DNA from 4 places in the Polaromonas sp. P4_F9 genome. Region 3 is predicted to be linked to each of the others. Evidence: predicted binding sites of a transcription regulator. Region 3 holds the regulator's gene; each other region holds the start of a gene.
The links. Region 3 encodes sigma-54, which starts transcription at its own class of promoters, with help from an activator protein. Its sites were predicted from a motif close to TGGCANGNAANCTGCTTT; they were not measured.
Positions count from the first base shown of each region.

Region 1: AC1DUB_RS16545 (transglutaminase family protein) is a predicted target of sigma-54. The motif match lies at 1,873-1,890, and genes of this name have one in related genera.
Region 2: AC1DUB_RS14325 (ammonium transporter) is a predicted target of sigma-54. The motif match lies at 2,369-2,386, and genes of this name have one in related genera.
Region 4: glnA (type I glutamate--ammonia ligase) is a predicted target of sigma-54. The motif match lies at 3,238-3,255, and genes of this name have one in related genera.

Region 1 is NZ_JBFUJT010000017.1:173,706-179,372, reverse strand. Features, by position in the region: gene AC1DUB_RS16555 (YceI family protein) at 1-202, shown strand, start outside; gene AC1DUB_RS16550 (YceI family protein) at 226-804, shown strand; gene AC1DUB_RS16545 (transglutaminase family protein) at 866-1,687, opposite strand; gene AC1DUB_RS16540 (alpha-E domain-containing protein) at 1,965-2,927, opposite strand; gene AC1DUB_RS16535 (circularly permuted type 2 ATP-grasp protein) at 2,930-4,426, opposite strand; gene AC1DUB_RS16530 (DNA internalization-related competence protein ComEC/Rec2) at 4,600-5,667, opposite strand, start outside.
Region 2 is NZ_JBFUJT010000014.1:138,483-144,149, forward strand. Features, by position in the region: gene metW (methionine biosynthesis protein MetW) at 1-119, opposite strand, end outside; gene metX (homoserine O-succinyltransferase MetX) at 116-1,279, opposite strand; gene AC1DUB_RS14320 (TMEM165/GDT1 family protein) at 1,518-2,081, opposite strand; yybP-ykoY riboswitch at 2,083-2,286, opposite strand; gene AC1DUB_RS14325 (ammonium transporter) at 2,467-3,669, shown strand; gene AC1DUB_RS14330 (sigma-70 family RNA polymerase sigma factor) at 3,799-4,365, shown strand; gene AC1DUB_RS14335 (zf-HC2 domain-containing protein) at 4,423-4,656, shown strand; gene AC1DUB_RS14340 (hypothetical protein) at 4,950-5,150, opposite strand; gene AC1DUB_RS14345 (RNA recognition motif domain-containing protein) at 5,358-5,667, shown strand, end outside.
Region 3 is NZ_JBFUJT010000016.1:34,364-40,030, forward strand. Features, by position in the region: gene AC1DUB_RS15315 (THUMP domain-containing class I SAM-dependent RNA methyltransferase) at 29-1,453, opposite strand; gene AC1DUB_RS15320 (RNA polymerase factor sigma-54) at 1,477-3,024, opposite strand; gene lptB (LPS export ABC transporter ATP-binding protein) at 3,166-4,002, opposite strand; gene lptA (lipopolysaccharide transport periplasmic protein LptA) at 4,017-4,628, opposite strand; gene AC1DUB_RS15335 (thiol:disulfide interchange protein DsbA/DsbL) at 4,791-5,453, opposite strand; gene AC1DUB_RS15340 (SPOR domain-containing protein) at 5,599-5,667, opposite strand, start outside.
Region 4 is NZ_JBFUJT010000021.1:86,533-92,199, forward strand. Features, by position in the region: gene glnL (nitrogen regulation protein NR(II)) at 1-1,039, opposite strand, end outside; gene AC1DUB_RS18515 (hypothetical protein) at 1,067-1,579, opposite strand; gene glnA (type I glutamate--ammonia ligase) at 1,771-3,186, opposite strand; gene AC1DUB_RS18525 (competence/damage-inducible protein A) at 3,408-4,232, opposite strand; gene AC1DUB_RS18530 (EI24 domain-containing protein) at 4,267-5,193, opposite strand; partial or broken gene AC1DUB_RS18535 (sterol desaturase family protein) at 5,316-5,417, opposite strand.

The DNA.
Region 1 (5,667 bases), on a different contig from region 3:
CAGCGGGGTCCTCAGCATCAAGGGCACCAGCCAGCCCGTGCTGGTCAACGCGGAGCTCAAGACCCGCGGCAAGCAAGCCGTCATGGAAGGCTCTTTTGTGATGAAACGCCTGGATTTCGGCATCGGCGGAGGCACCTGGGGCGATGTTCGCGTGGTGGCCAACGAGGTGACGGTGCAGTTTCACCTGGTCCTTGAACCGTAGCGGCCCACCGTCAGGAGTTACTCATGAAAAAAATGAAAAAACTTGTTGTAGCGCTGCTGGGCAGTCTGTTCCTGGCTTCGGCGTTCGCCGTCGTCGATGTGTATGAGCGCGACCCGGACCACACCTTCGCCTGGTTCGAGTTCAACCACCTGGGCTACAGCACGCAGCGCGACCGTTTCGACAAGGTCGACGCGACCATCACCCTGGATCTTGACAACCAAGTGGGCAGCGTGGAGGTGAGCATCGACGTCCAGTCGATCAGCACCGGCTCGCTACTGTTCGACCAGGTCCTGCGCAGCGACATGTTCTTTGATGCCGAGCGGTTTCCCGTCATCACCTTCAAGTCGAGCCGTCTGAGCTTCGGCAAGCTCGATGACGTCACCGCCGTCGAAGGCAATCTGACGGTCAAGGGCATCACCCGGCCCGTGACCCTGACGGTCACGCACTTCAAATGCATGATGCACCCGATGTTGCGCAAACCAGCCTGCGGGCTCAACGCTACCGGCAAAGTCAAACGCAGTGAGTTCAATCTGGGCCGGTTCGTGCCGCTGATCAGGGACGAAATCACGCTCCATGTGTCGATGGAGGCGCTCAAGCATTGAGGACCCCCATGCCCCCTGCGCTGTTCTGCGCCCTGCTGGCGACGGGCCAGCGCAGCGCCCTTCAAACGGGCTGAATCGTGATGTCCACCGTCATGGTTTCCTTGCCACCGCCCTGCCGCACACCCTTGGCCGGCGGGCACGCGTTGTAGTCGGTTCCCATGGCCAGCCGAACATGACGCTCGTCAATCAGACAGCTGTGGGTTACATCGATGCTGACCCAGCGCCGGCTGGCAACGTCCAGGCACACATCCACCCAGGCATGGCTGGCCAGGTCAGGCTCGTTGGCGGCGTAGAAATAACCGCTCACATAACGCGCAGGAATGCCCAGGCTGCGGCAGATCGCCACCATCACGTGCGCCTGGTCCTGGCACACGCCCGCACCGGCCCTGAACGCTTCCAGTGCCGTGGTCGTCACGCTGGTGCTATTTTTTTGATAACTTACCGCCTCAGCAACACCCTGGCTCAAGGCCAACAGCATGCCCAACTCGGCCTTGCCGCGGGTGGCGGAAGGCGTGACAAAACGGCGACCGAACTCAGCCAGCACCGGATCCGGCTGGGCCAGATGCGTGGCCCGCAAAAAAAAGTCCGGATGCGGCAGGCTCGCGGCATCGGTGAACTCGGCCACTCCCAGGGTTTCAACGTCCCCAGCCGCATTGACCAGGCTCCAGCGTACGTTGTCAGACTCCTGGCCGACGAACGTGTAGGAATGGATGGGATTGCCAAAGGCGTCGAGCTGGGAAAAAAGTTTTTCGGGCGCACCCAGGCTCCAGAAATACACTGTTTGCGCCGGGCCGGACTGCGGGGTCAGCCAAAGCGTCTGCAACGCGTAGCGCAGGGGCTCTGTATAGCGGTAGTCGGTCGTATGCCTCACGTGCAGCTTCATGGAATAAGAGCCCCCACGTTCGTTCGCTTCGCGTAACTCTCTGCCCCCCTCGGGGGCTGGCCTTGCTTGGGGCGGCCCGGCGCTGCGGCCATCRCCCCCACGTTCGCTCGCTTCGCGTAACTCTCGAGGCCTTGCAGGCCGCGGCTTGCGAGACGCTGCGCCTCTGTCGCCTGTCCAAACCTGCTCAAGCAGGTTTGGAGCCGCAGGCTCCAGCCCCTCGGGGGCTGGCCTTGCTTGGAGCGGCCCGGCGCTGCGGCCCCCGTAACCTCATGCTGTTTCAATTGGTCGCCGGAACGAGGAATTCGCGGCTGATGTGCGCGCCGATTTCGTTGACCCGGTCCAGGAACTGGGTTAGGAAAGCATGCAAGCCGGTCGCGAGGATTTCGTCAATGCGGGCGTACTGCAAATCGGCCCGCAGTTTGCCGGCGCGGCGCTGCGTTTCGCTGGACGCATCGCTGGTCACCATGGCGAGATTGCTCATGAGCTCGTTCAGGCAGGCCAGCAGGGAGCGCGGCATGTCGGCCCGCAGGATCAGCAGCTCGGCCACGCGCTCGGGCTTGATGACGTCACGGTACACCTTGCGGTACACCTCAAAGCCGGACACGCTGCGCAAAATCGCGCTCCAGTGGTAAAAATCGTACTCTTGGTCTTTCTCGCCGGTTGCGCCGAGAAAATCATTTTCCACGGCATGGAACTTCACATCCACCAGCCGGGCCGTGTTGTCGGCTCGTTCCAGAAACGTCCCCAGGCGCAAAAAATGAAACGCCTCGTCCTGCAGCATGGTGCCCGCGGTCACACCGCGCGAGAGGTGCGAACGGAATTTGACCCATTCAAAAAACTGGCCGGGGTCACGCTCAAAATCGCTGTTGCGCAGCATGCGGATGATTTCCAGGTAAGTCTGGTTTTGCGTCTCCCACACCTCGGTGGTCAGCGTGCCCCGCACGGCGCGGGCATTTTCGCGGGCGTTTTTCAGGCACGAGATGATGCTTGACGAGTTTTTCTCGTCACGCACCATGAAGTCCATCACTTCACGCGGATTGATGCTGTCGCCGTACCTGGCGGCATAGGCCGGTTTGAGCTCGCTGATGCTCAGCAGGCTCTGCCAGCCGCCTTGCGCCACGGCCGCGGACTGGGGCAACAGCGAGGTCTGGTAGTTCACGTCGAGCATGCGCGCGGTGTTCTCAGCGCGCTCGGTGTAGCGCGACATCCAGAAAAGGTGATCTGCAGTTCTCGATAGCATGATCAGTTCCCTCCAATCGGTGACTGCGACTGTGACTGCCATTGCATGGGCGCCGCCGAACTTCCTTCCAGAATCCAGGTGTCCTTGGTGCCGCCCCCCTGTGAGGAGTTCACCACCAGCGAGCCATCCTTCAGCGCCACGCGGGTGAGGCCGCCCGGCACCATCTGCACGTCCTTGCCGCTCAGCACAAAGGGCCGCAGGTCAATGTGTCGCGGCGCCACGCCGCTTTCGACATAAGTGGGGCAGGTCGACAGGCTCAGCGTGGGCTGGGCAATATAGCCCGCGGGATTGGCCAGCAGCGCCTGGCGGAAGTCCTCGATTTCGGCCTGGGTGGCGGCCGGCCCCACCAGCATGCCGTAGCCCCCCGCGCCATGAACTTCCTTGACGACCAGGTCCTTGAGGTTGGCCAGGGTGTACTGCAGGTCTTCGGCATTGCGGCACATGTAAGTCGGCACGTTCTTGAGGATGGGTTTTTCGCCCAGGTAGAACTCGATCATTTTCGGCACGTACGGATAGATCGACTTGTCGTCTGCCACACCGGTGCCGATGGCGTTGCACAGCGACACATTGCCGCTGCGGTAGACATTGAGCAGCCCCGCGCAGCCCAGCGTGGAGTCGGGACGGAAAGCCAGCGGGTCCAGAAAATCGTCATCGACACGGCGGTAGATCACGTCCACCCGCCGGGGTCCGCGCGTGGTGCGCATGTAGACAAAGTTGTCCCTGACAAACAGGTCCTGGCCTTCGACCAGTTCCACGCCCATTTGCTGCGCCAGGAAGGCGTGTTCAAAATAGGCCGAGTTGTACATGCCGGGCGTGAGCACCACGACCGTCGGCTCGGCCGTGGCGGGCGGAGCCATCGCCCGGAGTGTCTCCAGCAACAGGTCGGGGTAGTGGGCCACCGGGGCCACGCGGTTCTCGCTGAAGAGTTCGGGGAACAGCCGCATCATCATCTTGCGGTCTTCCAGCATGTAGCTCACGCCGCTGGGGACCCGCAGGTTGTCCTCGAGCACGTAATATTCGCCCTCGCCCTGCGCATTGGGCGCGCGCACGATGTCGATGCCGCTGATGTGAGAGTAAATGTTGCCGGGCACGTCGACGCCCATCATCTCGGGGCGAAACTGGGCATTCTGGAAGATCTGCTCGGACGGAATCACGCCGGCCTTGATGATCTCCTGGCCGTGGTAGACGTCATGGATGAAGCGGTTCAGCGCCGTGACACGCTGCACCAGCCCCTTTTCCATGCTGGCCCATTCATGGGCCGGAATGATCCGGGGAATCAGGTCAAACGGAATCAGCCGCTCGGTACCCGCGCCGTCCTCGTCCTTGGCGCCATACACGGCAAAGGTGATGCCGACGCGGCGAAAAATCATCTCGGCTTCGGCGCGGCGCGCCTCCATCACTTCGGCGGGCTGTTTGGCCAGCCAACGCTGGTAGCCTTGGTAATGGTCACGGACGCTGGACTCCGTTGCATTCATCTCGTCAAACATGGGTCGGCTCATTGGCTTGGTCTCCAGCAAGGTTTGCGCATGGCGTAGTGATGACTAGCTTAGCAAGTTATGCGCCAGATTGGTGAATCGGGTGCCGTATCGCACTTTTCTTTTTCTATTTTGTCCTCTTCTCTTTTCGCCTTTTTTTCTCCTTTTCTCCTCCTTTTTTTCCTTCCTCTTTTTCTTTATGACTCAGGCACATGATGCCAGTAGTGCCGGCCTTGTTGCCGCTGGCACACGATGTCCGCCGGTTTCACGCTCTGCCAGGTGGCGGCGCCACACTGCGGCGACCTGAGCAGCCTGATGCCGCGCTCGCTGTAGCGCGCCACCACCGACTCCACCGGATGGCCAAAGCGGTTGCGGTAACCCGCCTGCGCCACCGCCAGCCGGGGCTGGACAGCGTCGAGGAAGGGGGCGCTCGACGATGTCTTGCTGCCATGGTGCGGTACCAGCAAAAAGTCGGCCTTCAGGCTGGCCGGGCTGGCGCTGCCGGCCAGCCTGAACTCCTGGGCGGACTCGATATCGCCCGCCAGCAAGGCGGTCTGAGCGCCATTGGACACGCGCAACACGCAGCTCATGGCATTGGATTTGTTTGCCGCCTCGTAGTCGGCGGCCACCGGGTGCAGCACCTCGAAAGTCACCGCGTCCCAGACCCAGCGCTGGCCCGCCGTACAGCGGGCCGATTTGCGCAGCGCCTGCAACTCATGGCTGTCTTCAATGGAGCTGAGCAGGTTCGCCTGCGGCTGCATGGCCAGCACGGCCGGTGCACCGCCAATGTGGTCGATGTCGCGGTGGCTGAGCATCAGCATGTCCAGCCGCTCGCCGAGGGCCCGCAGCAGCGGAACCAGCACGCGGTGCCCGGCATCGCTCTCACGCGAAAAACGCGGGCCGGTGTCATACAGCAGGGAATGGGTGGCCGTGCGCACCAGCACCGCATTGCCCTGTCCGATGTCCGCCGCCAGCAATTCAAACTGTCCCGGTGCAACCCGCGCCGGTTGCCATAACAGGACTGGCAGCATCAGGGGAATGCCCAGCACGCGCCAGTGCCACGGCAGACGCAGCGCCAGCAAAACGCCCCCCAGTACGCCGAAGGCGGCGCACCACAGCGGCGCGGCAGCCACGCTGACGGATGCCAGCGACCAACTGGCCAGCCATTGCAAAAACACTGTCAGCAGGCCCACCGCCCACGCCGCCGCATCCCACAGGGGTGCCCACAGCACGCCCAGCATTGCCAGCGGCGTCACGACCAGCGT
Region 2 (5,667 bases), on a different contig from region 3:
GCCAGCAGCTCGCCGGTGCCGCACCCGAGGTCGAGCACGCGCGAGCCATGCGGCACCAGCCGGGCAATCGACAGCAGAGCCGCCGAGGGCTCCACATTGAGTTCGACAGGCAGGTTCATACAGCCACCTTGCTCTGAAAGTAGGAGCGCACCACACCGAGATAGCGCTCGTCCTCCAGCAAAAACGCATCATGCCCGTGCGGCGCATCGATTTCGGCATAACTCACGTCGCGCTGGTTGTCGAGCAGGGCCTTGACGATTTCACGGCTGCGCGCCGGTGAAAAGCGCCAGTCGGTGGTGAAGCTCACCATCAGGAATTTTGCCGTGACGCCGGCCAGCGCCAGGGTGAGGTTGCCGCCAGATGCCTTGGCTGGATCAAAGTAGTCGAGCGCGCGGGTAATCAGCAAATAGGTGTTGGCGTCGAAGTACTCGCTGAACTTGTCGCCCTGGTAGCGCAGATAGCTTTCGATCTGAAACTCGACATCCTGGGTGGAAAACCTGTACCCGCTGGCGTGGCTGCCGATGGCATCGCGAAGCTTGCGGCCAAACTTCTCGTTCATCACATCGTCGCTCAGGTAGGTGATGTGGCCAATCATGCGGGCAATGCGCAGGCCGCGCTGGGGCAGCACGCCATGGCGGTAAAAATGGCCGCCGTGAAAGTCCGGGTCGGTGACGATGGCGCGTCGCGCCACCTCGTTGAAGGCGATGTTCTCGGCCGTCAGGTTGGGCGCGCTGGCCACCACCACCGCATGGCGCACGCGCTCGGGGTATTGCAGCGTCCAGCTCAGGGCCTGCATGCCACCCAGGCTGCCCCCCATGACGGCCGCCAGCGTCTGGATGCCCAGCGCATCGAGCAGCCTGGCCTGCGCGTGGACCCAGTCCTCCACCGTGACCACCGGGAAGTCGGCGCCGTAGATTTCATTCGTGTCCGGATTGACCTGCATGGGGCCGGTGGAGCCAAAACAGGAACCCAGGTTGTTGACGCCGATGACAAAAAACTGATTGGTGTCCACCGGCTTGCCCGGGCCGATCATGGTGTCCCACCAGCCTTCGGACTTGCCTTTGATGCGCCCGGTCTCGTCGAGGTAGACGCCGGCCACATGGTGGGAGGCATTCAGCGCGTGGCAGATCAGCACCGCATTGGATTTGTCGGCATTGAGCTCGCCATAGGTTTCATAGCTCAGGTCATAGGCGCGGATCGACGCGCCGCTTTGCAGCGGCAGGGCGTCCGCAAAGTGCATGGACTTTGGCGTGGCAACAAGGACTGAAGCAGAAGACACAGAAGACACGATAAAAAGGCCCGTGATCGAAACAAGACTGGATTTACTGGACTGGACTGGACTGGAAAGTGAAACGGCAAAAAGAAAACCCGGCATCGCTAAGGGCGAGTCCGGGTTCATGGATGTTCGTCTTTAGCGGTACTTTTTAAGCGCCCGCAAGCTGAGCAAATCGGCGCTACGGCAAGTATAGCAAGGCTGAAGCGGCGCCCTGACCGGTGTGCCTGTCGGGCACCGGCGGTCAGGCGGGTATCAGCAGCGCGATAACACCCAGTACCGCAAAAATCACCGCGGACACGAGGTGGACCACGCGCAGCGGCACCAGGCGGGTGACACGCTCGCCCAGCCACACCACGGGAGCGTTGGCCAGCATCATGCCCAGCGTGGTGCCGGCCACCACGCCCAGGTACATGTCGTAGCGGGCGGCCAGCATGACCGTGGCGATCTGGGTTTTGTCGCCCATCTCCGCCAGGAAAAACACGAGTACGGTGGTGCCGAACACGCCAAGGCTCGGCGACTGGCCGCCGGCGTCATCCTCGAGCCTGTCCGGGATCAGCATCCAGGCCGCCATGGCCAGGAAAGATGCCCCCAGAATCCAGCGCAAGGCCTGGGGGCTGATCATCGTGGTGACCCAGGCGCCCAGCGCGCCTGCAATGGCGTGGTTGGCGATGGTGGCGACCAGAATGCCCAGGACGATGGGCCAGGGTTTGCTGAACCGGGCGGCCAGCAGCAGGGCGAGCAGCTGGGTTTTGTCGCCCATTTCGGCGAGGGCGACGATGCCGGTGGAGATGAGGAAGGCTTCCATGAATGACTCCGGCCGGTACAAAACCCATGACTGCACGACGACCCCGGCCTATAACTTTTTCAAGCTATGGAGGCTGTGCAGTCAAAGGTCTCGCCAAGTCCGGAAAACCGTTTGCGCCATGCCTGCCCTGTTGCAAGGCCAGACAAGTCTGTTGACGCAAACCCCTCTCACTCAAGGAAGGAGGCTACTCCCCAATGACAGCCTGCATTCTACCAAACCCTTCGCGGCCGGGCAGCGAGGGCGTATGAACCCATACGGCGGCGCTTCGATGCCGCTCCGCACATTTATGGCGCATTTCTTGCTTGTATTTGGTGCGGTTTCGGGATTTTCCCAAGATACGCACCAAAACAGAACTAAAACACCCCATTTCACCCAAGAGGAATTTATGGAAGCACTAAAACAGGGCTCGGATGCCCTGTTCATTCTGCTCGGCGGCATCATGGTGCTCGCCATGCACGCCGGTTTTGCCTTTCTGGAGCTGGGCACCGTCCGCAAAAAGAACCAGGTCAATGCACTGGTCAAGATTCTGGTCGACTTCTCGGTGTCGACCGTGGTCTATTTCGTGGTGGGCTACGGCGTGGCGTATGGCACGCATTTTTTCGTCGGCGCGGAACAACTTGCCGCTAAAAACGGCTATGAGCTGGTCAAGTTCTTCTTTCTGCTGACATTTGCGGCCGCCATCCCGGCGATTATTTCGGGCGGCATCGCCGAACGCGCACGCTTTTACCCACAACTGATTGCAACGGCCGTCATCGTGGGCTTGGTCTATCCATTCTTCGAAGGCATCGCCTGGAACCAGCATTTTGGCGTGCAGGCCTGGATCAAGTCGCTCACCGGCGCGGAGTTTCACGATTTCGCCGGTTCCATCGTGGTCCATGCGGTGGGCGGCTGGCTGGCACTGCCGGCCGTGATTCTGCTCGGCGCACGCAGCAACCGCTACCGCAAGGACGGCGCGGTCTCGGCTCACCCGCCTTCCAATATTCCGTTTCTGGCGCTGGGCGCCTGGATCCTGACGGTCGGCTGGTTCGGTTTCAACGTGATGAGCGCGCAGACCATTGACAAGATTTCCGGGCTGGTGGCGGTGAACTCGCTGATGGCCATGGTGGGCGGTACCCTGGCCGCGCTGGTGTTCGGCAAGAACGACCCTGGTTTTGTGCACAACGGGCCACTGGCCGGGCTGGTGGCGGTGTGCGCCGGCTCCGACCTGATGCATCCGCTGGGCGCGCTGGTGGTGGGCGGTGTGGCTGGCGCTGTGTTTGTGGTGATGTTCACGCTGACGCAAAACAAATGGAAAATTGACGACGTGCTCGGCGTCTGGCCGCTGCATGGCCTGTGTGGCGCGTGGGGCGGAATCGCAGCCGGCATTTTTGGCAGCCAGGCACTGGGTGGCTTGGGCGGGGTGAGCTTGGGCGCGCAATTAATCGGCAGCGCCATGGGCGTGGCGTGGGCGCTGCTGGCGGGCTTTATCGTGTATGGCGCGCTCAAGGCTTCGTTCGGGCTGCGGCTGAGCCAGGAAGAGGAGTTTGAAGGCGCCGACCTGTCGGTTCACCGCATCGGCGCTACGCCTGACCGGGAAGTCAACTGGTAATTGTGGTAATTGCCAACCTGGCGGGCATGAGGGCAGCGGCCGGCATCCCGCACATGCGCGGGCGGGGGCGCTCGCCGCCAATTGCAGCGTGGCGCACACAAACAGCCCCGCTGCCGCTAGACTGCCCCCATGCCGACTTTTGAAGAACAGCTGGTTGAACACCGCGTCTACCTGCTCCGCTTTGCGCGCCTTCAGCTGCGCAATGACGACTGGGCGGAAGATGCGGTATCGGAAACATTGCTGGCCGCACTGTCCAGGCCGCAGAGTTTCGGCAATCGCTCGCAGCTCAAGACCTGGCTGGTCGGCATCCTCAAGCACAAGGTCATCGACCTGATTCGCAGCAACGCACGGCTGGTGGCCCTGCCGGATGCGCAGGTTGACGAGGAGGGCGACGAGCTTGATCGTCTGGCATTCAAGGCCGACGGCCACTTTGCCGAGATGCCCAATGATTGGGGAGACCCCCATCAAACCTTGCAGCAAGTGCAATTCTTCGAAGTTCTGGATGCCTGCATGGAGCGCTTGCCGCCGGCGCTGGGCCGGCTGTTCCTGATGCGTGAATGGCTGCAGCTTTCTTCACAGGAAGTCTGTAAGGAGCTGTCTCTCACGCCGACCAACCTGTATGTCCAGTTGCACCGGGCCCGGCTGCGCCTGCAGGAATGCCTGAATATCCACTGGTTTGGCAAGCACAGCGCCTGAACATTTAAGCATTTAACCTAACCCTAACGGCTTTTTGGCGTGAAACCGAATATCACTTTGCTAAGACGCACCTGCCGGCAGGCTGCTGCGCTGCTGATTGCGCGGGAAGACCATGTCCTCAGCATGCCCGACCACGTCGCGCTGAAATTGCATCTGCTGGCCTGCAAAGCCTGTCCCAAATTCGAGAACCAGATCCTGACCACGCGCGCCGCCATGCGCCGCTGGCGCAACTACACCAGCGATGCGGAACGGGCGGCCGACAAGACTTCAGCCGACCCGTCACCCGACTAAAACCGTGATGGTCGTCGCAGCGGGGCTGGGCACGGCATGGAACTGCCCCGTCCAGATCCGGCGCCAGCCTGGCTCACTGGCCACTGGCCACTGGCCACTGGCCACTGACCCTGCAAATTTATGTAACTATTTACCTGTCTGGTGCAGGGTTTGTTTTTCCTGCACCCGTGCCGGCAATGGCGTTTGCGGCGCTTCAGCAGCCAGTTGCCCTCCTGCATGTCCACGGTCTGGCGAGCCCGCGGCGGGATATTCTGGGGCAGGGGTCGCACCGAAGGCTTTGTGGTGTGTAGGCGCTAACTCTTCTGAAACATTAGCTTCAGCCTTGATTTAATTCCTGCATCAGCAACCGCTTCAGCTTGTCCGTCCAGCGTTTTCCCCGCGTTTTCAACCCGCCACATTGACCCCCGGCTGGCCAGGTGGCGACCATCAGGCGCTGCAGATACGCCGTGCTGCGCTCCCGTGAGGCCCGCGAAATCGTCAAAGCCAGTGTTCATGCGGGCTTTCACTACCCCGGGTAATCACGATAGCTGGTTGTGTTTTGAATAAGTGAAGCATAATATGCGGGTGTAAATGCCAGCAATGCCGGTATTACACACGTTAGGTGATCGGTCAGTTTCGCGCGCTACAGCGGTACGTATCAAGATTTGTTGTGCTTTCGGGACCCCATCGCTTTTGTTTTTGTGTTTTAGAGGAGTCCCTTCATGGGCAACAAACTATACGTCGGCAACCTGCCTTACTCGGTGCGTGACGAAGACCTGCAACAATCTTTTGGCCAGTTCGGCTCTGTTACCAGCGCTAAAGTCATGATGGAACGCGACACGGGTCGCTCCAAGGGCTTTGGCTTTGTCGAAATGGGCAGCGATGCAGAAGCCCAGGCAGCTATCAACGGCATGAACGGTCAGCCTCTGGGTGGCCGCAGCGTCGTTGTGAACGAAGCACGTCCAATGGAAGCACGTCCTCCACGTAGCGGCGGCTTCGGCGGCGGCTCTGGTGGTGGCGGCTACGGCGGTG
Region 3 (5,667 bases):
CTGCAGGCAAGCCGGTGATGCACCACCCTCACCCCTGCCCTCCCCCGGTGGGAGAGGGAGCCAGACCAGGAGTGGATGTAGATGCAGGTGCGGGCTTGCCGCGCGCCGAGCCGGCCACCATATCAAAGCGGAACAGCCGGCATTCGATCGGGCCGTTCCACATGGGCACGCGGCGCGACTCCTTCAGGCGCATCTTGCCGGGCAGCTTCAGGTCGGGCGTGAGCACATGAGCCGTCCAGCCGGCGTAGTTCTTCTTCCAGTGCGTGGCCAGCCGGGGAAAGAAGTCGGAGGCTTCTTCGCCGGTTTCCGTCTGTGCCTGCTCGCGCCCCGGGTTGGCCGAGCGGTCGCGCGGAGCGTCGGCCTGGCCGGCTTCGGATGCATCACGCGGCAGCGGCTGGCCAAACTCGTCGATGGCCTGGGTGCCGTCCCAGGAGCCGCTGACGCCATGGCCCTGCTGGCGCCGCTGGTCGCGTCCCTGCACGCCGGTGATGCCGGCCACGCCGGCCACGTCAATGCGCTCGCCATAGGGGGGGTTCACCAGCATCACGCCGGACGGCGCGGGCGGCATGCGCTGCAGCGCATCACCGCCGCGCAGCTGCACGGCGTTGGCCACGCCCGCGCGCTCGGCATTGCGCTCGGCAAAATCCACCATGCGGAACGACACATCGCTGCCAAACACCGGTGCCGTCGGCTCCGTGATGGCGGCCTCGGCCTGGTCGAGCAGCCCCTCCCACACATGGGCCTGGAAGGGCAAATACTTCTGAAAGGCAAAGCGGCGGTTGATGCCGGGCGCGATATTGCAGGCAATCTGCGCCGCCTCAATCACGATGGTGCCGGAGCCGCAGCACGGGTCGTACAGTGGCACACCCTCTTTGCACTGCTGGTCCCAGCCGCTGGCGGCAATCATGGCGGCGGCCAGTGTTTCCTTCAGGGGAGCGTCTCCCTTGTCTTCGCGCCAGCCGCGCTTGAAGAGCGGCTCGCCCGAGGTGTCGATGTAGATGGTCGCCGTGTCGGTCGTCAGGTGCACATACACGCGCACGTCGGGCCAGCGCGTGTCCACATCGGGGCGCACCTCGTACTTGGCACGGAAGCGGTCGGCAATGGCGTCCTTGACCTTGAGCGCTGCAAAGTTCAGGCTGGTCAGCGGGCTGTGCTGCGCGGTGATCTCGACCTTGAAGGTCTGCTTGGGCGTGAACCAGATCTCCCATGCGACGCTGGCTGCCGCGTTGTAGAGGTCCTGCTCGCTGCGGTACTGGTTGTGCTGCAGCTCGATCAGCACACGCTGGGCCAGGCGGCTGTGCAGGTTGAGCTGCAGGGCATCGCGCCAGGAGCCCTGCAACTGCACACCGGCGCGCCAGGCCTTGCCCTCGATGCCGGTGATGCGTTTGACCTCGCTGGCCAGCAAGGCCTCGACGCCGGCGGCGCAGGGTAAAAAGAGTTGAAGTTGGTTCATAAGTAGGGCCTCAAGGGGCTCTTTCAAAGCGATTTGCGCAGGTTGGCAGGCGCGATGCGCAAAGCCTCGCGGTACTTGGCCACGGTGCGGCGCGCGCATTCAATGCCCTGCTCCTTGAGCATTTCGGAAATCTGGTTGTCGCTGAGCGGCTTTTTCAGGCTCTCGGACGAGACAAACTGCTTGATGAGGGCGCGCACCGCCGTGCTGGAGGCGTTGCCGCCGGTCTCGGTGCCCAGCGCGGAGCCGAAAAAGTACTTGAGCTCGAAGGTGCCGAACGGCGTGCTCATGTACTTGGCCGTGGTGACGCGCGAGATGGTGGACTCGTGCAGGCCCAGTTCGTCGGCAATTTCGCGCAGCACCAGCGGACGCATGGCCAGCTCGCCGTGTGTGAAGAAATTCTTTTGTCGCTCCACAATCGCACTGCTCACGCGCAGGATGGTGTCAAAGCGCTGCTGGATGTTCTTGATGAACCAGCGTGCCTCCTGCAAGCGCTGCTGCAGGGCCTGCCCATTCTGGCCCTTGTGCTGCTTCAGCGCATTGGCATAGATGTCGTGCACGCGCAGGCGGGGCATGACCTCGCTGTTGAGGGAGACCTTGAAGCCGCGGCCCGACTTGACGACGATCACGTCGGGCACGATGAGGTTGCGCTCGACGTTGACAAACCGCCGCCCGGGCTTGGGGTCCAGCCGGCCGATCACGGCGATGGCGCCCCGGATCACGCTCTCCGGAAATCCGCACAGGTAGGACAGGCGCTTCATATCCCGCTTGGCCAGCAGCTCCATGGGCTGCTTGCACATGGCGATCGCTGCGCGGGTCTCGTCGCAGTCCTTGCAGTCGAGCAGTTGCAGGCCGAGACACTCGGCCAGGTTGCGGGCACCGACGCCGGCGGGCTCCATGTGCTGCAGCAGCTTCAGGGCCATGGCAAAGTGCTGCTCCAGCTCTTCCGCCTGCTCAAGGTCGTCGCCCGCCAGGCCGGCGGCCAGTGACGCGAGACTGTCTTCGAGGTAGCCGTCGTCATTGAGCGACTCGATCAGGAAATGCAGCGCCGCCTGGTCTTCCTCCGACAGGCGCAGGCCGAGCGACTGACGGTGCAAATGGTCCTGCAGCGACTCATGGCTGCGGGCCAGGTCGGAAGCCTCGGCCTCGCTGTCATCCACATTGTTCTTGCGGGCAGGCGCGTCGCCGCCCCATTCGCTGTCGTCCGGCGCCGACTCCACCGTGCCGTCGCCCTCCCAGCTTTCTTCCAGCTTGGCCTCGGAGCTGATCTCGGGCCCTGTATCTACATCGTTTTGGCTTGCAACCCTTGGTTCATCAGGGCTTCCTGCTACTGAATCACCAGCAAACTCAAACTCCCGGCTGTCCTGGCTGACCGGCGTATCGGCATTCTCCAGGCCAAACTCCTCGCGCGGCGCGGCTTCTTCCGACACTTCCAGGAACGGATTTTCATCGAGCATCTGCTCGACTTCCTGGCTCAGCTCAAGGGTGGACAGCTGCAACAGGCGGATCGACTGCTGCAGTTGCGGCGTGAGCGCCAGATGCTGCGAGACCCTGAGGGAAAGGCCTTGTTTCATGGCATCCCTAAGCGCACGACAAAACGAATTGGGATGTATTAACCAAGCGGGGGCCGTGCAACCGGCTTTGCCGGGGCGCAGGCGCCGCCCCCTGCAGGGGGGAGGGAGCTACACGCAGTGAGCGACAACGGGGGGGAGCCATCACATTCTGAAGTGTTCACCGAGGTAAACGCGGCGTACATCGGCATTGTTCACAATCTCGGAAGGGGTGCCGGTCGCCAGCACATGGCCGTCACTGATGATGTAGGCATGGTCGCAAATGCCCAGCGTTTCGCGGACATTGTGGTCGGTGATCAGCACGCCAATGCCGCGCGACTTCAGGAAACCGATGATGCGCTGGATTTCGATCACGGCGATCGGATCAATACCGGCAAAAGGCTCGTCGAGCAGGATGAACCGCGGCTGCGTCGCCAGGGCGCGCGCAATCTCGACGCGGCGGCGCTCACCGCCCGACAGCGCCGGCGCCGGCGAGTCGCGCAAATGATCGACCCGCAAATCCTGCAGCAGCGCTTCGAGCCGCTTTTCAAGGTCTGCGCGGCCCAGCGGCTTGCCGCTGGCGTCCAGCTGCAACTCCAGCACGGCGCGCACATTCTCTTCCACGGTGAGCTTGCGAAAAATCGACGCTTCCTGCGGCAGGTAGCTCAGCCCGAGGCGCGCGCGCAGGTGAATCGGCATGTGCTCGACCGACTGGCCGTCGATGGAGATCTCGCCCGCATCGGCACGCACCAACCCCACGATCATGTAAAACGACGTGGTTTTTCCCGCGCCATTGGGGCCCAGCAGGCCCACCACCTCGCCTTTTTGCACGGACAGCGAGACATCCTGCACCACCTTGCGGCTGCCATAGGATTTCTGCAGCCCCTGGGCCACCAGACGGCTCGGCGGTGCGGTGCTGGCCGCCGGAGTATTGGCTGCCGGGGTATTGACCGACGATGTGTCAGTCACCGCATCCGCGGGTTGATTGTCCGTTCTGTCCATTTTTCGGCTTTCCGTCATGGCCCCAGCGTGGTGCCGGGACGCAAACGGAGCGCGGGTCCGGCCGGCGGCTGCGGTGCCGATGCGGCGCCGCGCGGCGACAGCATGGCGCGAATCCGCCCCGTGGGATTGGTGGCCGTGCGGTTTTGCGCGCCCCCATCCACAGTGAACACATCGGTGTTGTTGTCATAAACAATCAGGGAGCCGGTCGTTTCATCGACCAGGGTCGCGCCGTTGTAGCGCCGCACCACGGCCTGCTTGATGAATTTGACGGTGTCGGCACGGCTGTCGTATTCGATCCGCTCGCCTTCCCCTTCGATGTACTCGTCCACGCCATCGCGCTTTTTCCGGTAAAAGGCCAGCTTGCCCGGCGCCGCCACGGCCAGGGCCTGCTGGTAGCCCTGGGGATCCTGGCTGACATCCACCCGTTCGCCCCGGACAATGGTGGTGCCCTTGGTGATCACCACATTGCCGGTGAACACGCTGGTTTGTTTCAGGTCGTCGTAACGCAGGGCATCGGCCTCCGCATTCATCGGCTTGTCGCGGTCAGCCCGCTCGGCCGCGGCGGGAAACACGGCCCCGGCCGCCAGTGCGGCCAGCACGATCAAGGGAAAAATGGGGTGTTTCATAAAGGCACGAATCTTGCTGCTTGTTTTGAGTGATTGTAGCCATGCCAGCTCCGGGAATGGCGGCCAGGGCCAAATTGGGCCCATAAAAAAACCCGCCACGGGTGGGCGGGTTTTCGGGCCAACGCCGGGCGCCGGCGTGTGACTTGCCGACTTGCCGCGCGCTTATTTGGCCTTGCGCGATTGCGCGATCAGGTAATCGGTGACCTGCAGGGCCCTGTCCATGTTCTGGGCCAGCTGGCCAGACGTGTAGTAACGCCCGCCGACGCCCAGGGCCGGCACGCCGTCGACCGCGTAGGTGTCCTGCAACTGGGTGGCCTTGCGCGCCTTGGTGCTGACGGAAAACGAGTTGTACAGCTCGACAAACTTGGCCTTGTTCAGGCCCTGCTTCTCCGCCCAGGCCGCCACCTGATCCGCCGTGTTCAGCGCCTGACGCTCGATATGGATCGCATTGAACACCTTTTTGTGCAGCTCATTGAGCTTGTCCATGGCTTCCAGCACATAAAAAAGACGCTGCTGCGGCTCAAAATCGGGACGAAAGGCTACCGGCACGCGCCTGACGGTCACGTCTTTGGGCGCTTTCTGGATCCAGGCCTCGAGTTGCGGCTCAAAGGCGTTGCAATGCGGGCAGCTGTACCAGAAGAATTCCACCACTTCGACCTGGCCGGCAGGCACGTCGGTGGGAGCGGGTTTGCCCAGCGTCAAATAATCCGTTCCCTCCTTGAAGGCGCGGGCCTGAGCCTGCGCGGCTGTGGGCAGCGCAACGCCTCCCCAAGTGGCGGCGGCTGCCACGGTAGCGGCTGAAAGCGAAAACTCACGTCGTTGCATCAATTTTTCTCCTGGTTTCCTGGTCTGTGGGTCTGTGTGGGGGTATTTTGCAAAGCGGCCACTTACTTATTCAGTGAAAAAAACAAGCCGGCCGGCCGTTTCGTACAGGGGTTGGTACGCCCCCGCCCATAAAAGTTCACCCCGGTTAGCGCTGCACCCTGACGAGGGCTGTTTCTATCGAGTTGCCGTCCAGCCGCTCCTTGACCTTGTCGGC
Region 4 (5,667 bases), on a different contig from region 3:
AACCGTGGTGTTGCTGAACAAAGGTTTGCGCCAATGTCAGCCCCAGCCCCGAACCGCCCTCGCGCCCTGATACCAGCGGATAGAAGATACGGTCTTTGATGGAGTCCGGCACGCCCGGTCCATTGTCAATGACATGCAATTCCAGTGCCAAGCGATAGCGCTGCTTGCCGAAAGTTACCTGCCGGGCGATTCGGGTCCTGAAAGTGATCTGCGCATCGCCTGCCACCATGCGCTCGGCGAGCGCCTGAGCCGCGTTGTGGGCGATATTGAGTACCGCCTGGATCAGCTGCTCGCGGTCGCCGCGGAAGCCGGGGATCGAAATGTCATAGTCCCGCGTCACGCGCAGCCCCTTGGGAAACTCGGCAAGGATCAGCGAGCGCACACGTTCACACACTTCGTGAATATTCACATCGCCCACCAGATGCGGTCGCCGATGCGGCGCAAGCAGGCGATCGACCAATGTTTGCAGGCGATCCGCCTCATGGATGATGACCTGTGTGTACTCGGTCAGCTCCTTGTCGATTTCCATCTGCAGCAATTGCGCCGCGCCGCGAATGCCGCCGAGCGGATTCTTGATTTCATGGGCCAGGTTGCGGATCAGTTCCTTGTTGGCCTGCGCCTGGTCAATCAGGCGTTCCTCGCGGTCCTGCTTGGCCTGCTGCTCCAGCGGCAGCAACTCCACAATCGCTTCGCCCGGCGTATCGGTTTGCGCCACCACCACATGGACCGGCATCGGCTCGTGGTTCAGCCGCCTCAGCCATGCGTCATACCGCAGGGCTGCAAACTCATTGCTGCCGGCCCCCTCCAGCGCATTTTGCAGAATCAGCGGTTCGGTAAAACAGTCGGGAAGCTGCGAGCCTTCAATGGTGCGGCGTGAGGTGCCCAGCGCGTCTTCGAGCGCTGCGTTGGCGAACACCACCACACCATTGGTACGCACCACGGCCACGAGCGTGGCCAGCAGATCAAACGATTGAAAGCGCGGGGACGCTGGGATGGGGAGTGAAATAGGGGATAAATGTGGCTTGTTCAAGCCGTCCATTTTGGCCCATAAGTGGCGGGTGAACGCTTAATTTGCGGCCGGGAGACGCGAAATCTCGCGCTTGATGCCGGCAATATCGCTCTGGTTGCGGGCGATGCTTTCCTTGAGTTCAGCCACGCGGTCCAGGTAGCGCTGGTAGTTGCGTCCTTCGATGCCCTGCTTTTCCGGCTCGCCGTTGTTGTACTCTTTTTGCTGCTCGGCCAATCGGGCCTCAGCCTTTTTCAGCTCGGACTCCAGAATGGCGCGCGAGTCACTGTCGCGCGCACGCTGCTCCGGGCTGCCATCGGTTCGCGGACCGCCTGAAGTTGCCGCCGCAGCGACGCGCACAGGCGCCCTGGGCACCGGGTTGCCCTGCACCACGGTGACATTGCCCCCCGACAGCAGCTTGCAATTCCGGTTCTGGGCATCCTTGGTGTTGTTGATGTACTCGGGCACGCCACCATTGGCGGCAACACAACGGTAAACCTGCTGGGCCCATGCGGTACTTCCCGCACCGGCCAGCAGCATGGACAAGAGGGACAGCGATAAAGTGGTTTTCATTCGGAACTCCAGATGCCCGCGGAGGCAAAGGACGGTCTATCAGTATGCTGCAAAGCGGTAAAAACACAAAGTCAGCGCCCCCATTACCCACCAGCCATAAAAAAAGACGGCATTTGCCGTCCTTTTTTGGCCACAAACCGTAAGCAACAGTAAGTGGCCGGGAGCCTGCAGCCCTGATTGCAGGGAGTTGATTACAGGGAGTAATACATCTCGAACTCGATGGGGTGCGTGGCCATGCGCAGACGCGTCACTTCACCCATCTTCAACTCAATGTAGGCGTCCAGCATGCTGTCGGTGAACACGCCGCCTTTGGTCAGGAAGCCGCGATCCGCGTTGAGGCAGTCCAGCGCCTGGTCCAGGCTGTGGCAGACGGTTGGCACTTTTGCATCTTCCTCGGGCGGCAGATGGTAGAGGTCCTTGGTAGCGGCTTCGCCCGGATGGATCTTGTTCTCGACGCCGTCGAGGCCGGCCATCATCAGTGCGGAGAAGCAAAGGTAAGGGTTGGCCAGCGGATCGGGAAAGCGCGCTTCAATGCGACGGCCCTTGGGGTTCGCCACATACGGAATGCGGATCGAAGCCGAGCGGTTTTTGGCCGAATAGGCCAGCTTGACCGGTGCTTCGTAGCCGGGAACCAGGCGCTTGTAGCTGTTGGTGCCGGGGTTGGTGATCGCATTCAGGGCACGGGCGTGCTTGATGATGCCGCCGATGTAGTACAGGGCGAAATCGGACAGGCCCGCATAGCCGTCGCCGGCAAACAGGTTTTTGCCGTCTTTCCAGATGGACTGGTGAACGTGCATGCCGGAGCCGTTGTCGCCCACGATGGGCTTGGGCATGAAGGTCGCGGTTTTGCCGTAGGCATTGGCCACGTTCTGCACCACGTATTTCAGAATCTGGGTCCAGTCGGCGCGCTGCACCAGCGTGCTGAAACGGGTGCCGATCTCGTTCTGGCCGGCGCCAGCCACTTCGTGGTGGAACACTTCGACCGGAATGCCCAGCGATTCGAGGATCAGGGACATCTCGGCGCGCATGTCCTGCGTGCTGTCGACCGGTGGCACGGGAAAGTAGCCGCCCTTGACGGTGGGACGGTGGCCACGGTTGCCGCCTTCGAGCTTGGCGCCAGAGTTCCAGGGGGCTTCGTACTCTTCGATTTTGAAGAAGGTACCCGACATGTCGGTGTTCCAGCGCACGTCGTCAAAGATGAAGAACTCTGGCTCGGGTCCGAAGTAGGCCGTGTCGCCCAGGCCGGAAGCCTTGAGGTAGGCTTCGGCGCGCTTGGCGATGGAGCGCGGGTCGCGGTCATACGACTTGCCGTCGCTGGGCTCCAGCACGTCGCAGCTCATGAACAGCGTCGTTTCTTCGAAGAACGGGTCAATGTTCGCGGTGTTGGGATCAGGCATCAACTGCATGTCGGAGGCTTCAATGCCCTTCCAGCCGGCAATCGATGAACCGTCAAACGCGTGGCCCGAGGTGAACTTGTCTTCGTCAAAGTGGGAGACAGGCACCGTCACGTGCTGCTCTTTGCCCCGAGTGTCGGTAAAACGGAAGTCAACAAACTTGACTTCGTTTTCCTTGACCATTTTCATGACGTCTGCGACGGTCTTTGCCATCAAAATCTCCTGTTGCTTGGATGGTTGTTAAAAAATTGTCTTCGGATGGTGAATGCACTTTTTGTGCCACAGCGGATGGCTGATCGGTTTTCGCCAAACCCCTGATTGTGCCGTTATCTGGCGCGGATTCTGTCGTTGCGAAGTCAGAATCTCAAAAAGAGGCATGCCGCCTCCGCACCAAGATGGTTCATCACATCAGCGCACTATATCGGTGCAAACCCTCAACGCACCAACTCAGGGCCTAATTTGACCTGGAATTTCTGCAAGCCCGCCAGCAAGGCGGGATAAGCCAGGCTCACCGCCTGCGGCGCGCCCTTGACGCCCAGTTCGATGTGGCGGCCGTAATCGGGGTGATCCACGCTGGGCAGGCTGAACACTTTCACCCCCACGTGCGCTGCCTCAATAGCGAGCATCAGGGGGGTCAGCGTGGCTTCCATGGAACCAAACACAATCACCGACTTTTCGATGTAGGCGGATTTCTGATGCAGATGGGGATAGCGCTGATCGAGCACCCACTCCATCATGGGCCAGGCCATGACCGGGAAGCCCGGAACAAAGTGCACCGCGCCCTCACCGGCCTGGCAGCTAAAACCGGGGATCTTGTTGTAGGGATTGGGAATGATCTGGGCGCCCACCGGGAACACGCCCATATTCAGGCGGTGGATGTTGTCCTCACGGTCGGGCTCATAGGGCAGCCCCTGCTCTTTCGCCACGTCCTGCATACGCTCCATGATCAGTCTTTTGGCTTCGGGGTGGAGGGCCAGTTCCACACCCAGGGCCTTGGCCGCACATTGCCGGGTGTGGTCGTCCGGTGTGGCACCGATGCCGCCGCAGGAAAACACCACATCGCCAGACGTACGCGCCGCCGCAAAGGCGCGCGCCAGGGTGGCGGTGATGCGGACCGGGTCGTCGCCCACGTAGTCGGCGTAGCCAAGTTGCATGCCGCGGGCACCCAGCAGCTCGATGGTTTTGGGCAGGTGCTTGTCGGCGCGCTTGCCCGAGAGAATTTCATCGCCAACGATGACGAGTCCAAAATTTGTAGTCATACAGGGCAGTCGTGAGGTTGCGGCAGGACAGCCATCAAGGCCGGACAGGGGGATTGCCGCCCAGCGAGCCGAAGCTGGGCGCCGGCCCCTCGGAAGCAGTCGGCGCCAATTCGTTCGCGATAGATTTAATAGCCTCCTGCGCAAGCGGATCGGGTGCCAGCGCGTTGTTTTTCTTGCGCAGTTGCTCCAGGGCGGCGAGCGTGTAGTGGGCAAACCAAAGCGACGAAAAAGCAAAAACCAGGGTGTATAGCCAGATGGCCACCGGCACGAGGATAGGCGCCATCGCCACGAACATGGCGCCCGAGGCCCAGATCAGGCTGGGCGCGGCACCGAGGTAGCCGCTGAGCACGCCGATGCCCAGCAGTACGGCACGGTTTTCCCGGAAAATCTGGCGCCGCTCCTCACTGCTCGCGTGGTCCACCAGCGCGTCATACGACATGACGCGGTAGGTGAGCCAGCCCCAGATCAGCGGCGGCAGGATCAGGATCAGCGGGGGAATCAGCCACAAGGGAATCGACAATACCAGTGCAATCACAGCGAGCAGGGTGGAGCCCAGCGACCAGAACAGGCTGGCCAGCAGGGAGCCGCCCCGCTTGCGCTCCAGTTGCGGAAACCGTCGTTCGGCCACCAGGGCCACCATGGCGGGCGTCATGAACATCGCCACAAACAGCAGCGAGGCAATCACAATGACGGGAATGGCCAGGAACAGCAGCAGTACCGGCGCCAGCACCACACGAAGGTCGCTCAGCCCCAGCCCTTCCAGCCAGCGGACCATCATGTCCACCAGCTCATAGCTTTCAAGGTTGCTGCGCACCGCGGCCAGCGCACCTTCCCAGAAAAAGTAGCCCAGGCCGAGTGAGATGGCGGCCATGATCACCAGGGGAAGGACCGACAGGGCGATGACCCGGGGATGCAGGCAGTACATGGCGGCCCGCCAGAAGGAGTCTAAAAGCTTGCTCATGGAGCTAGGATAACGCCAATGCATGGCAGCCTTCTGGAAGGAATGTTCCGCCGGGCCACCCACTGCGAAACGGCCACCTCGTGGATCGGCGCATCACACGATGTGAAAAGCGCAGGGACATCTCATGCGCGGCCGGCCAGCCGCTTCAAGCCCATCCACTGCTGCGACCAGAAGCCGCGCCCATAGTCACGGTTATTTTCGACCTGGTCACGCACGCCCGTAGGGATCCTTGAAGCCCTCAGGCTGCGGCAATGAATTCGCCGGATATCAAGGCAACCGGCTGGCAATGCACCCTATGGTCGGCTCTCCGCACCTGGTTCCCGTCGTGTTCTTGTCCAGGCCGAAAAAACCATTGAAGCGATCACCGGTTTTCCGGTGCCCAGCAATGCCTCCCGATAAAGCCCAGGGGGCACTGCCTGTAAAGCCAGCGCCCTGCCCATGGCCATGGGATCACTGCGGGTCATTGCGTTCTTT